DNA from 2 places in the Enterobacter sp. 6722112 genome. Region 2 is predicted to be linked to the other one. Evidence: predicted binding sites of a transcription regulator. Region 2 holds the regulator's gene; the other holds the start of a gene.
What was found. The regulator PhoB, encoded in region 2, activates phosphate uptake and scavenging genes when phosphate is short. The targets are predictions, from matches to a motif close to CTGTCATAAAACTGNCNNAT.
Positions count from the first base shown of each region.

Region 1: glpT (glycerol-3-phosphate transporter) is a predicted target of PhoB. The motif match lies at 2,945-2,964, and genes of this name have one in related genera.

Region 1 is NZ_JBZWGR010000007.1:2,848,703-2,854,705, forward strand. Features, by position in the region: gene nrdB (class Ia ribonucleoside-diphosphate reductase subunit beta) at 1-74, shown strand, start outside; gene yfaE (class I ribonucleotide reductase maintenance protein YfaE) at 74-328, shown strand; gene glpQ (glycerophosphodiester phosphodiesterase) at 412-1,473, opposite strand; gene glpT (glycerol-3-phosphate transporter) at 1,485-2,837, opposite strand; gene glpA (anaerobic glycerol-3-phosphate dehydrogenase subunit A) at 3,088-4,716, shown strand; gene glpB (glycerol-3-phosphate dehydrogenase subunit GlpB) at 4,706-5,923, shown strand; gene glpC (anaerobic glycerol-3-phosphate dehydrogenase subunit GlpC) at 5,920-6,003, shown strand, end outside.
Region 2 is NZ_JBZWGR010000007.1:781,439-787,441, reverse strand. Features, by position in the region: gene brnQ (branched-chain amino acid transporter carrier protein BrnQ) at 1-502, opposite strand, end outside; gene phoR (phosphate regulon sensor histidine kinase PhoR) at 912-2,207, opposite strand; gene phoB (phosphate response regulator transcription factor PhoB) at 2,229-2,918, opposite strand; gene sbcD (exonuclease subunit SbcD) at 3,106-4,311, shown strand; gene sbcC (exonuclease subunit SbcC) at 4,308-6,003, shown strand, end outside.

The DNA.
Region 1 (6,003 bases), 2.1 Mb from region 2:
AAGTGAGTTCTTATCTGGTCGGTCAGATTGATTCTGAAGTCAACACCGACGACCTGAGCGATTTCCAGCTCTGATGAGCCGCGTAACGCTGAGCCTTTCTGGTACAGAGGTGTTGTGCCAGGAAGAGCACCCTTCTCTGCTGGTGGCGCTTGAAGCGCATCAGGTAGAAGTAGAGTACCAGTGTCGTGAAGGCTACTGCGGCTCCTGCCGCTGCCGTCTGGTCGCAGGCCAGGTAGACTGGCTGACCGAACCGCTGGCCTTTATCAGTGAAGGGGAGATTTTGCCCTGCTGCTGCCGGGCAAAAGGCGATATTGAGATCGAGATGTAATTATGTCGGGTGGCGCTTCGCTGACCCGACCTACAAAACCGCAGTTCGTAGGCCGGGTAAGGCGCAGCCGCCACCCGGCAATTTCAGCGTTTATCCTTCAAAAAGCTCACCGCTTTATCCGGGAAATCCGTAAACACCCCGTCCACATCCGCCTGGTTATACAGTACGTCGTAAAGCTGATTCACGTCCGTCGCATACTCCGGCAGCTGGTCTGCGCGTACGGTATACGGATGCACCTGCATCTTGCTCGCATGCGCCTCTTTCACCATCGCCGTCAGCTTCACGTGACCCGGCGTTGAGCCTTCCGCCACCAGCATGTGGTAATCCGGCCCGATGCCGTCGGCGTACTGCGCAATCTGCTTCATCGCGCCCGGCTTAAACATCCAGTCGTAGGTGTAGTTCACCCACTTCCCGTCCGGCTGTTTTTCCTGGGTTTCATTCCAGTCGGTATACGCAATCAGCTGCACCAGATTGAGATCCATCCCCATTTTCGGCTCCAGCTCGGTTTTGATGCGCTTCAGTTCCGCGGCGTCGAAACATTGCAGGAAAACCTTATCCTGCTTGCTGGTGTAGCCGTACTTTTTAAGTACCTCCAGCGTCTTCGCGGCAATGTCCTTCCCTTCCTGATGGTGGAACCACGGCGCTTTGATTTCCGGGTAGATACCGATATTTTTTCCTGTCGAGTGGTTCAGCCCCTGAACAAACTCGATCTCCTCTTCGAAGGTGTGAATACGGAAGTCAGACTTGCCCATCGGGAAACGTCCCGGATAGACCTGTACCTTCTTACCGTTTTCAATCTCGAAGCCCTCGGTAAACTTCAGCGAGCGGATCTCCGCCAGCGTGAAGTCGATGGCGTAGTAGCGACCATCTTTACGGGCGCGATCCGGGAAACGCTCCGCCACGTCCGTCACGCGGTCAAGATAGTGGTCATGCAGAACGACCAGCTGGTCGTCCTTCGTCATCACCAGATCCTGCTCCAGATAATCCGCGCCCTGGGCATAGGCCATCGCTTTTGCCGGCAGCGTATGCTCCGGCAGATAACCGCTGGCGCCACGGTGGGCGATCACGATCTTATCCGCCGCCAGCGCGGAGCCTGTCATCAGGCCCGCCAGCAGCAGACCTGTCGCTAACTGAGTTAATTTCATCGCAATGCTCCTTATTGACGACGCGCCAGCACTTCGGCGTGGTGACGTTTTTCACCAATCATCACAACAACCAGCAGCAGAACAGCCAGCACGCTGCCGCCAATCATCACCATAAAGCCGCCATCCCAGCCGAAGAAGTCGACGGTGTAGCCGACGATGGCGCTCGCAGCGACCGAACCGCCGAGGTAGCCAAACAGACCGGTAAAGCCTGCCGCCGTGCCTGCCGCTTTCTTCGGCGCCAGCTCCAGGGCATGCAGACCAATCAGCATAACCGGACCATAAATCAGGAAGCCGATGACGATCATACAGGCCATATCCACACCCGGATTCCCCGGCGGGTTAAGCCAGTAAACGACCGTCGCGATGGTGACCAGCGTCATAAAGAACACGCCCGTCGCCCCACGGTTGCCCTTAAACACTTTGTCCGACATCCAGCCGCAGATCAGCGTGCCGGGAATGCCCGCGTATTCATACAGGAAATAGGCCCAGGAGGATTTATCCAGCGCGAAGTGCTTCACCTCTTTCAGGTAGGTTGGCGACCAGTCGAGGATGCCGTAGCGCAGCAGGTAGACAAATACGTTTGCCACCGCGATGTACCACAGCAGCTTGTTCGGCAGCACGTACTTCATGAAGATCTGCTTTGCCGTCAGCTCTTCTTCGTGCTTCTCGCTGTAATCATCCGGGTAGTCGTTTTTGTACTCTTCAATCGGCGGCAGGCCGCAGGACTGTGGGGTGTCGCGCATCAGAGCGAAGGCGATAATCGCCACCAGAATGGCGCCAAAGGCTGGCATATAGAGCGCGGCATGCCAGTCGTTGAACCAGGCCATCCCCAGCAGGAACAGCAGCGGCGGAAGCCCGCCCCCGACGTTATGTGCGCAGTTCCACACAGATACAATTCCACCACGCTCTTTCTGTGACCACCAGTGAACCATGGTGCGTCCGCATGGCGGCCATCCCATCCCCTGGAACCAGCCGCAGAGGAACAGCAGCACGAACATGATGGCAATGCTGGAGGTCGCCCACGGCACAAAGCCCATGAACAGCATCACCGCTGCCGCGAGGATCAGACCGGCGGGCAGGAACACGCGCGGATTCGAACGATCCGACACCGACCCCATAATGAACTTCGAAAAACCGTACGCGATGGAGATCCCCGACAGCGCAAATCCCAGATCGCCGCGAGAGAAGCCCTGCTCCACCAGGTACGGCATGGCGAGCGCAAAGTTTTTACGTACCAGATAGTACGCCGCATACCCGAAGAAGATCCCGAGGAAGATTTGCCAACGCAGACGGCGGTAGAGAGGATCAATCTCTGCCTCTGGCAGTCGCGCCCGATGTGGCGCAGGTTTAAAGATACTGAGCATAACAGCCTCCGTGGCCTTTCAAAAAATGACCGGGCATCTCGCGCCCGGCTACAGAGGCGGCGATGTTAAGAAATCACGGTGAATGTTACTGTGAATCAACGCACAGATTGTTACAGAAATATGACAGAATGCGCAAAAAAGCGCATGAAATCACGTTTCACTTTCGAATTTCGCGCGTTTATGTTCGAAATCAAACAAACCACACGATCAATGTGGCTAAATGCTAAAAAACGAACATAGAGGAAAGGCAATGACAATTCACGATCCACGCTTCAGCGATGTGATTATCATTGGCGGTGGCGCGACGGGTGCCGGCATCGCACGCGACTGCGCCCTGCGGGGATTGAGCGTCACGCTTCTGGAACGCCACGATATCGCCACCGGCGCGACGGGACGTAATCACGGTCTGTTGCACAGCGGCGCCCGCTATGCGGTCACTGACGCTGAGTCAGCACGCGAGTGTATCGCTGAAAACCAGATCCTCAGGCGCATCGCCCGCCACTGCGTTGAACCGACCAACGGTCTTTTTATCACCCTTCCAGAAGATGACCTCGGCTTTCAGCAAACCTTTATCACCGCCTGCACGGCGGCAGGCATTCATGCCGAGGCGATCGATCCTGCGCAGGCGCGCCGTCTTGAACCCTCGGTAAACCCGGCGTTACTGGGCGCGGTAAAAGTACCGGACGGAACCGTTGATCCTTTCCGCCTGACCGCCGCCAATATGCTCGACGCGCGGGAACATGGCGCCCAGATCCTGACCGGGCATCACGTCACCGGGCTTATTCGTGAAGGTAATACCGTGCGCGGGGTGCGCGTGTTTGATGCGCAGTACAACGAACACCGCGAGCTGTATGCCGCCGTCGTGGTCAACGCGGCGGGGATCTGGGGCCAGCGCATCGCGGAATACGCGGACCTGTCGGTGCGCATGTTCCCGGCGAAAGGCTCGCTGCTGATCCTCGACCACCGCATCAATAACCATGTCATCAACCGCTGCCGTAAACCGTCTGACGCCGATATCCTCGTGCCGGGGGACACCATTTCGTTAATCGGCACGACCTCAATGCATGTGGACTACAGCGAAATTGATTACAACCGCGTCACCGCTGAAGAGGTGGATATCCTGCTGCGCGAAGGGGAAAAGCTGGCCCCGGTGATGGCGCAGACGCGTATTCTGCGTGCCTACGCGGGCGTGCGTCCCCTCGTCGCCAGCGATAACGATCCGAGCGGGCGTAACGTCAGCCGCGGCATCGTGCTGCTCGATCACGCCGAACGCGACGGCATGGACGGGTTTATCACCATTACCGGCGGCAAGCTGATGACCTACCGGCTGATGGCCCAGTGGGCCACCGATGCCGTCTGCCGTAAGCTCGGCAACACCGCACCGTGCGTGACGGCGGAACAGGCTCTGCCCGGCTCGCAGCAATCGACAGAAAAAACGCTGCACAAAATCATTTCACTCCCTGCCCCGCTTCGCGGTTCGGCGATTTACCGTCACGGCGACCGCACCCCAACCTGGCTCGGTGAAGGGCGACTCAGCCGCAGCCTGGTGTGCGAATGCGAAGCCGTGACCGCAGGCGAGGTGCAGTATGCCGTGGAAAACCTGACGGTGAACAACCTGCTCGATTTACGCCGCCGCACGCGCGTCGGGATGGGCACCTGTCAGGGGGAGCTGTGCGCCTGCCGTGCCGCCGGGCTGCTGCAACGTTTTCACGCCACCACGTCAACCCAGTCGCTTGCCCAGCTCAGCGATTTTTTAAACGAGCGCTGGAAAGGCATTCAGCCCGTCGCCTGGGGCGATGCCCTGCGCGAAAGCGAGTTTACCCGCTGGGTCTATCAGGGGCTTTGCGGTCTGGAGAAGGAGCACAACCATGAAATTTGATACCGTGATTGTGGGTGGGGGGCTGGCGGGCCTGCTGTGCGGCCTCAAACTGACGCAGCGGGGTCTGCGCTGCGCCATTGTCACTCGCGGTCAGAGTGCCCTGCACTTCTCTTCCGGCTCGCTGGATTTACTGGGCGCGCTATCGTTCGCCGATCTGCCGCCTGAACATCCCTACCGCCTGACGGGCGCAGAGAATATGGCCCGCTTTGCCTGCGAAACCGAACACCTGCTCACCACCTGCGGCGCACGCATGCAGGGTGACGCCGAGCAAAATCATCAGCGCGTCACGCCGCTCGGCACCCTGCGCGCCGCCTGGCTTAGCCCGGAAGAGGTGCCTGTCGCCCCCATCGCTGCCGAGCGAGTGCGGGTGGTGGGGATCAGCGGCTTCCTCGATTTCCAGCCACATCTGGCCGCCGCGTCTCTCAGACAGCAGGGTGTTCAGGTGGATACGGCGGAGATTGATCTCCCCGAACTCGACGTGCTGCGCGAAAACCCCAGCGAGTTTCGTGCGGTGAACATTGCCCGCCTGCTGGATAATGAAAGTTATTGGCCGCAGCTGTACGCGGCGCTTCAACCGCTCGGCAAGACCTGCGACGCCCTGTTTATGCCCGCCTGTTTTGGCTTAACGGACAACCGGCTCTGGCGCTGGCTCTCGGCGCGCCTGCCCTGTACGCTCGGTTTACTGCCGACGCTCCCCCCTTCCGTGCCCGGCATTCGTCTGCACACCCAGCTTCAGCGTCAGTTTGTTGCCCAGGGTGGCGTCTGGATGGCAGGCGACGAGGTGAAAAAAATCACCCTGGCTGAGGGCGCGGTAAGCGAAATCTGGACCCGCAACCACGGCGACATCCCGCTTCGCGCACGCTTTACGGTGCTGGCAAGTGGCAGTTTCTTCAGTAACGGTCTGCTGAGCAGCCGGGATGGCGTGCGTGAGGCGATCCTCGGTCTGGACGTCCGGCAAAGCGCTTCCCGCGCGGACTGGTATCAAAGCGATTTCTTCACCCCGCAGCCCTGGCAGCAGTTCGGCGTGATCGTCGACAGCCAACTGCGCCCGCGGCTGGGCGGGGAACCGGTTGAAAATCTTTACGCCATCGGCTCGGTTCTGGGCGGGTACGATCCCGTGGCGCAGGGCTGCGGTGGCGGCGTCTGCGCCGTCACTGCGCTGCATGTCGCGGAGCAGATTATCCAGCGCAGGGAGGGAGCACAATGAACGACACCCAATTTGAAAGCTGTATCAAATGCACGGTCTGCACCACGGTTTGCCCGGTCAGCGGCGTCGATCCGCGCTAT
Region 2 (6,003 bases):
CGATGGCCGCAACCGCCAGCACGATCAGCGCCACAATTTTCAGCGGAGCCAGGAAGTTACCCACGGTATCCAGCAGTTTGCCGGGATAGAGAGAAACCAGAATCACGATGGCGAAGTAAATGAGGCTGTAAATAAACAGCGGCATCGCGCCGTCACCGGTCAGCGGGGCGATACCCACTTCAAAGGAGACGGTCGCCGTACGCGGGGTCGCGAACAGCGGGCCAACGGCCAGATAGCAGACGGTTGCCAGCAGAACGCCAGCCACTTTGCCAATCGGGGTGCTGAGGCTGTCCACACCGCCACCGACTTTCGCCAGCGCGATAACGGTCAGTACCGGCAGGCCCACGGCAGTAAGCAGGAAGCCAAACGCAGCCGTCCAGACGTGTTCACCCGCCTGTAAGCCAACCATTGGAGGAAAAATGATGTTACCTGCGCCAACGAACAGCGCAAATGTCATAAAGCCCAGCGCGATAATGTCACGCGATTTCAAGTGATGGGTCATAAAACCTTACTGCCTGTGGATGTGGTGTTGAATACGTTGAGATTTTCGCCATCCCGCACGGGACGATACAGCGGAAAATTTGCTCAATTTCAGCGGGATATGCTCCCGTCCTGGCGTGGCGAAGAATAGTTTTTCGATTTACCACGCAAATACAGTCGGTCTGACAGTATATTGGGGGCAATTTAAACGCTTATAACGTTTAAAGGCAAGAAGGGATCGTAAAACCAGAACAATATGCCAGCATGAAAATTCAGACCAACATAATATGCCATGTATAAGAAAAACTCATGGCTAATCATGCGAACAAAAAAGCACCAGCCGTATAATATTCATCCGCGTTTCGCTTGACTGCAAAGCAAACGGGCCAGCAATCGCTGGCCCGTGGAAAGGTAGCCTGACACATCTGCCGTCAGGCGCTTTTTTTGGCAATTAATCGTTCCGGAATCACGAAGCTAAAGCGCGTGCCCTTACCCAGGGTGCTTTCAATATTGAGCCGGCTTTCGTGGTGGCTGACGGCATGCTTCACAATTGCCAGTCCCAGTCCGCTCCCGCCGGTCTGCCGCGAGCGCGCCTTATCCACCCGGTAGAATCGTTCGGTGAGACGCGGGAGGTGCTCGGGCCCAATCCCCGGCCCGTTGTCCTCGACGCTAAACTCAGCGCCCGCCGGGGTATGCTGCCAGCACACCGCGATATGCGTCCCTTTCGGGGTATGATTCACGGCGTTATAGACCAGGTTTGAGATAGCGCTTCGCAGCTCATCTTCACTGCCGAGCACTTTCAGCGTGTTATCAACGTCAAAACTCAGGGTGTGCTGATTATGACTCAGCGTTTGGGCTTCGCGCTCCACCACCCGCAACATCATCGGCACATCAATGATGTCGTTTAGCGCCAGCGACGGGGCAGCCTCAATCTTTGAAAGCGTCAGCAGCTGTTTGACCAGCCCTTCCATGCGGAACGTCTGCTCCCGCATGGTATGCAGTGCTTTCTCACGCGGCGCCCCCTCAAGCGTTTGCTCCTGCATCATCTCCAGGTAGCCCTGAAGCACCGTCAAGGGCGTACGCAGCTCGTGGCTGACGTTGGCAAAGAAGTTACGTCTCGCGCCCTCAAGCTGGTGCATCTGGGTAACGTCCCGCGCTACCATCAGCCACTGCCGATCGCTGTAGGGCATCACGCGGATTTCCAGATGGCGACCGTTATTGAGCTTCAGATTGTGCGGGCGCGAAAAATCCCGCTTTTTCAGATACAGCGTGAACTCGGGATAACGCAGAAGGTTCAGGATGTTCTGACCATTATCATCCGGCCAGCGCAGGCCCAGCAGCTGTTGCGCGAGGCCATTACACCAGAAGATTGTCCCTTCTTCTGTCGTCAGGATCACCGCGTCCGGCAGCGACTCCGCACCGCTACGAAAGCGTTTGATCAGGCTTCCCAGCTCACGACGGCGCTTTTTGTTACGCATCTGCATCTGGTGCAGGCCGTAGAGTAGCGGTTCCCAGCTCCCGCTTCCCGGCGGGGGTGTCATACTTCTGTCGACCCACAGCCACCAGGAGAGACGCAGTAAATTCCAGAAATGCCAGACGAGCAATCCCGTCACGGCCACCAGTAAAAACCACGGCAGATAGCCAAAGATAGCCCCCAGAATGAGGGCCGGAATACAGCATAAGATCAGTTCAAAGACGAGCCTTTTCCATGACAGACGTTCCAGCACGCGTCACACTCCTGTCATTGTTCAGAAACGGGTCGAGAAACGATAACCCGTGCCGCGGACCGTCTGTACCATGCGATCGTGGCCGCTCAGTTCCAGTGCTTTACGCAGGCGGCGAATATGGACGTCAACCGTTCGGTCTTCGACATAGACGTTAGTTCCCCAGACGTTATTCAGCAACTGTTCGCGGCTGTAAACGCGCTCCGGGTGGGTCATAAAGAAGTGCAGGAGTTTAAATTCGGTCGGTCCCATATCGAGGGGATTTTCACCGGTCATGACCCGGTGTGAGGTAGGATCCAGGCTCAGCCCCTGCATCTCAATCACCTCTTCCACCGCCATCGGTGAAATACGGCGCATCACGGCTTTGATACGCGCCACCAGCTCTTTCGGGGAGAACGGTTTAGTGATGTAATCGTCCGCGCCGGTTTCCAGACCGCGCACGCGATCCTCTTCCTCGCCGCGCGCCGTCAGCATTACCACCGGGATATCGCGGGTCATCGCCTCGCGTTTGATATGCTTGATAAACTGCAATCCGGAACCGCCAGGCAGCATCCAGTCCAGCAGGATCAGATCGGGCCAGGGTTCATTCAGCTGGTTCACCGCGCTGTCATAATCTTCCGCTTCAACCGGCTGGAAGCCATTTTGTTCAAGCACGAAGCACACCATTTCACGGATCGGAGCTTCATCTTCTACGACCAGAATACGTCTCGCCATACTTTGCCCTGTCTTATCGTATTTAAGTTACAAGTCTGTAATGCGGCGTCATTATGCGTCAGATTTATGACAGATTTATGAAAAACATTACCACTATAAATAGCAAACTGTTGTTTTATTACAGCGGTTATTTTCCGTTCCCCGAACGTTTATAATCCTGCTTTCTTATTATTGCCACGGATCTTTTATGCGCATACTTCACACCTCAGACTGGCACCTGGGTCAAAATTTTTACAGCAAAAGCCGCGCCGCGGAACATGAAGCGTTCCTGAACTGGCTGCTGGAGACGGCTCAGGCTCACGAGGTGGACGCGATTATTGTGGCGGGCGACATTTTTGATACCGGATCGCCGCCGAGCTATGCGCGTGAGCTGTACAACCGTTTTGTGGTCAACCTCCAGCAAACCGGTTGTCACCTGGTGATTGTCGCCGGAAACCATGACTCGGTGGCGACGCTGAATGAATCCCGCGATATTCTGGCGTTCCTCAATACCACCGTGGTGGCCAGCGCCGGACACGCGCCGCAGATCCTGAAAAAACGCGACGGCACGCCGGGCGCAGTGCTGTGCCCAATTCCGTTTTTACGCCCGCGCGATATCGTGCAAAGCCAGGCAGGTCTGTCCGGCAGCGAAAAACAGCAGCATCTGTTGCAGGCCATCACCCGCTATTATCACCAGCAACATACGGAAGCCTGCGCCCTGCGCGGCGATCAGGCCATTCCGATCATTGCCACCGGGCACCTCACCACCGTCGGAGCCAGTAAGAGTGATGCGGTGCGCGAGATCTATATCGGTACGCTGGACGCGTTTCCGGCGCAAAACTTCCCCCCCGCCGACTACATTGCCCTCGGGCATATTCACCGGGCGCAGATCATCGGCGGCTGCGAGCATATCCGCTACTGCGGCTCGCCCATTTCGCTCAGTTTTGACGAAACGGGCAAGGCCAAATCCGTGCATCTGGTGAGCTTCACCGGAGGCAAACTCAGCGCCGTTGAGACGCTTGAGGTGCCGGTCACCCAGCCGCTGGCGGTGCTGAAAGGCGATCTGGCCGCCATTACCGCTCAGCTTGAGCAGTGGCGCGGCGCAGCGCTTAATCCCCCCGTCTGGCTCGATATCGAAATCACCACCGACGACTACCTGTACGATATGCAGCGTAAAATACAGACGCTGACGGAAGACCTTCCCGTGGAGGTGCTGCTGGTACGCCGCAGCCGCGAGCAGCGCGAGAAAATACTGCTCAACGCCCAGCGTGAAACGCTTAGCGAACTTCGGGTTGAAGAGGTGTTCGCGCGGCGGCTTGCGCATGAAGAGGTGGACGAGGCCAGACGCACCAGGCTTAACGAGCTGTTTGCCCAGACCCTGCATTCCCTCCATGACGAGGACGAAAACGCATGAAAATTCTGAGCCTGCGCCTGAAAAATCTGAATTCGCTAAAGGGTGAGTGGAAAATTGATTTCACCGCGGAGCCGTTCGCCAGCAACGGGCTGTTTGCCATCACCGGCGCAACCGGCGCGGGTAAAACCACGCTGCTGGATGCCATCTGCCTGGCGCTTTACCACGAAACGCCGCGTCTTAATAAGGTCTCTCAGGCGCAAAATGACCTGATGACGCGCGATACTGCCGAATGCCTGGCGGAAGTAGAATTTGAGGTCAAAGGTGTTGCTTATCGCGCTTTCTGGAGCCAGAACCGCGCCCGCAACCAGCCGGACGGGAACTTACAGGCACCGCGCGTTGAGCTGGCCCGCTGCGAAGACGGCAAAATTCTGGCCGACAAAGTCACGGATAAGCTGGAACAAACCGCCACACTCACCGGGCTGGACTATGGTCGCTTTACCCGCTCGATGCTGCTCTCTCAGGGGCAGTTTGCCGCCTTCCTGAATGCCAAACCGAGCGATCGCGCTGAGCTGCTGGAGGAACTGACCGGCACGGAAATTTACGGCCAGATTTCTGCCATGGTTTTTGAAAAACACAAAGCGGCACGTAACGCGCTGGAGATGTGCGAAGCGCAGGCCGCAGGGGTTATGCTGCTGAGCGAGGAACAGCAGCAGCACTTACAGCAAAGTTTGCAGGCACTTACTGACGAAGAAAAAGTCCTGCTGGCACAGCAGCAAAGCCAACAGAAAGATTTTCAGTGGCTTACGCGTAACGACGAACTGATACGTGAGCAGCAGCGCGCAGCCGCTTCGCAGCAGCAGGCGCAACAGGCTCTGACGGACGCCGCGCCCCAACTGGCGAAGCTCAAGCTGGCACAGCCCGCCGCCCAGCTACGTCCGCTGTGGGAGTATCAGCAGGAGCAGACCACCCGCCTGTCGCAGACAACAGAGCGAATTGTTGAAGTAAATACTCGCTTACTCCACAGAGCGGCGCAGCGCTCGCGTATCCGTAACGGTGCGCTGCGAAACCGTGAACAGTTGCAGGCAGAGCACACGGTACTGACGCAGTGGCTGACCGAACACGATCGTTTCCGTCATTGGGGGCAGGAAATTGCCGGCTGGCGGGCGCATTTTACGCAGCTGAATCGCGATAAAAATCAGCTTGTTGCCCAGGCAGCGCGCATGGCTGAGCTTCGTCAGAAGCTGGCTGAGATGCCTGAAAGTAGGTTGACGCTGACGGCTGAGGATCTCGCGACGGCAATGGAGCGACAGGCACAATCGCGGGCGCTCCGCCAGCGTCTGACAGCGCTTCACGCTCGCTTTCAACCGCTGCAAAAACGGCTGCGCCAGAATGCGGAAAGCGTGCAGAAAGCGCAGGCTGAGCAGGCTAAGCTCAATGAAACGCTGATCCTGCGGCGTCAGCAGTTCAAAGAGAAAAATCAGCACTATGCCGACCTGAAAGCGCTCTGTGAGCGTGAGGCGACAATCAAGGATCTTGAGAACTATCGTGCACAGCTCGAAGCGGGTAAGCCTTGCCCGCTCTGCGGTTCACGCGAACACCCGGCAGTTGTGCAATATCAGGCGCTTGAACTGACCGACAATCAGCGCCGCCGCGACGCGCTGGAGAAAGAGGTTGCCGCGCTAAAAGAGGAAGGATTGCTGGTGCTCGGGCAGGTGAATGCGCTGACCCAGCAGATCCAGCGCGAGACAGAGG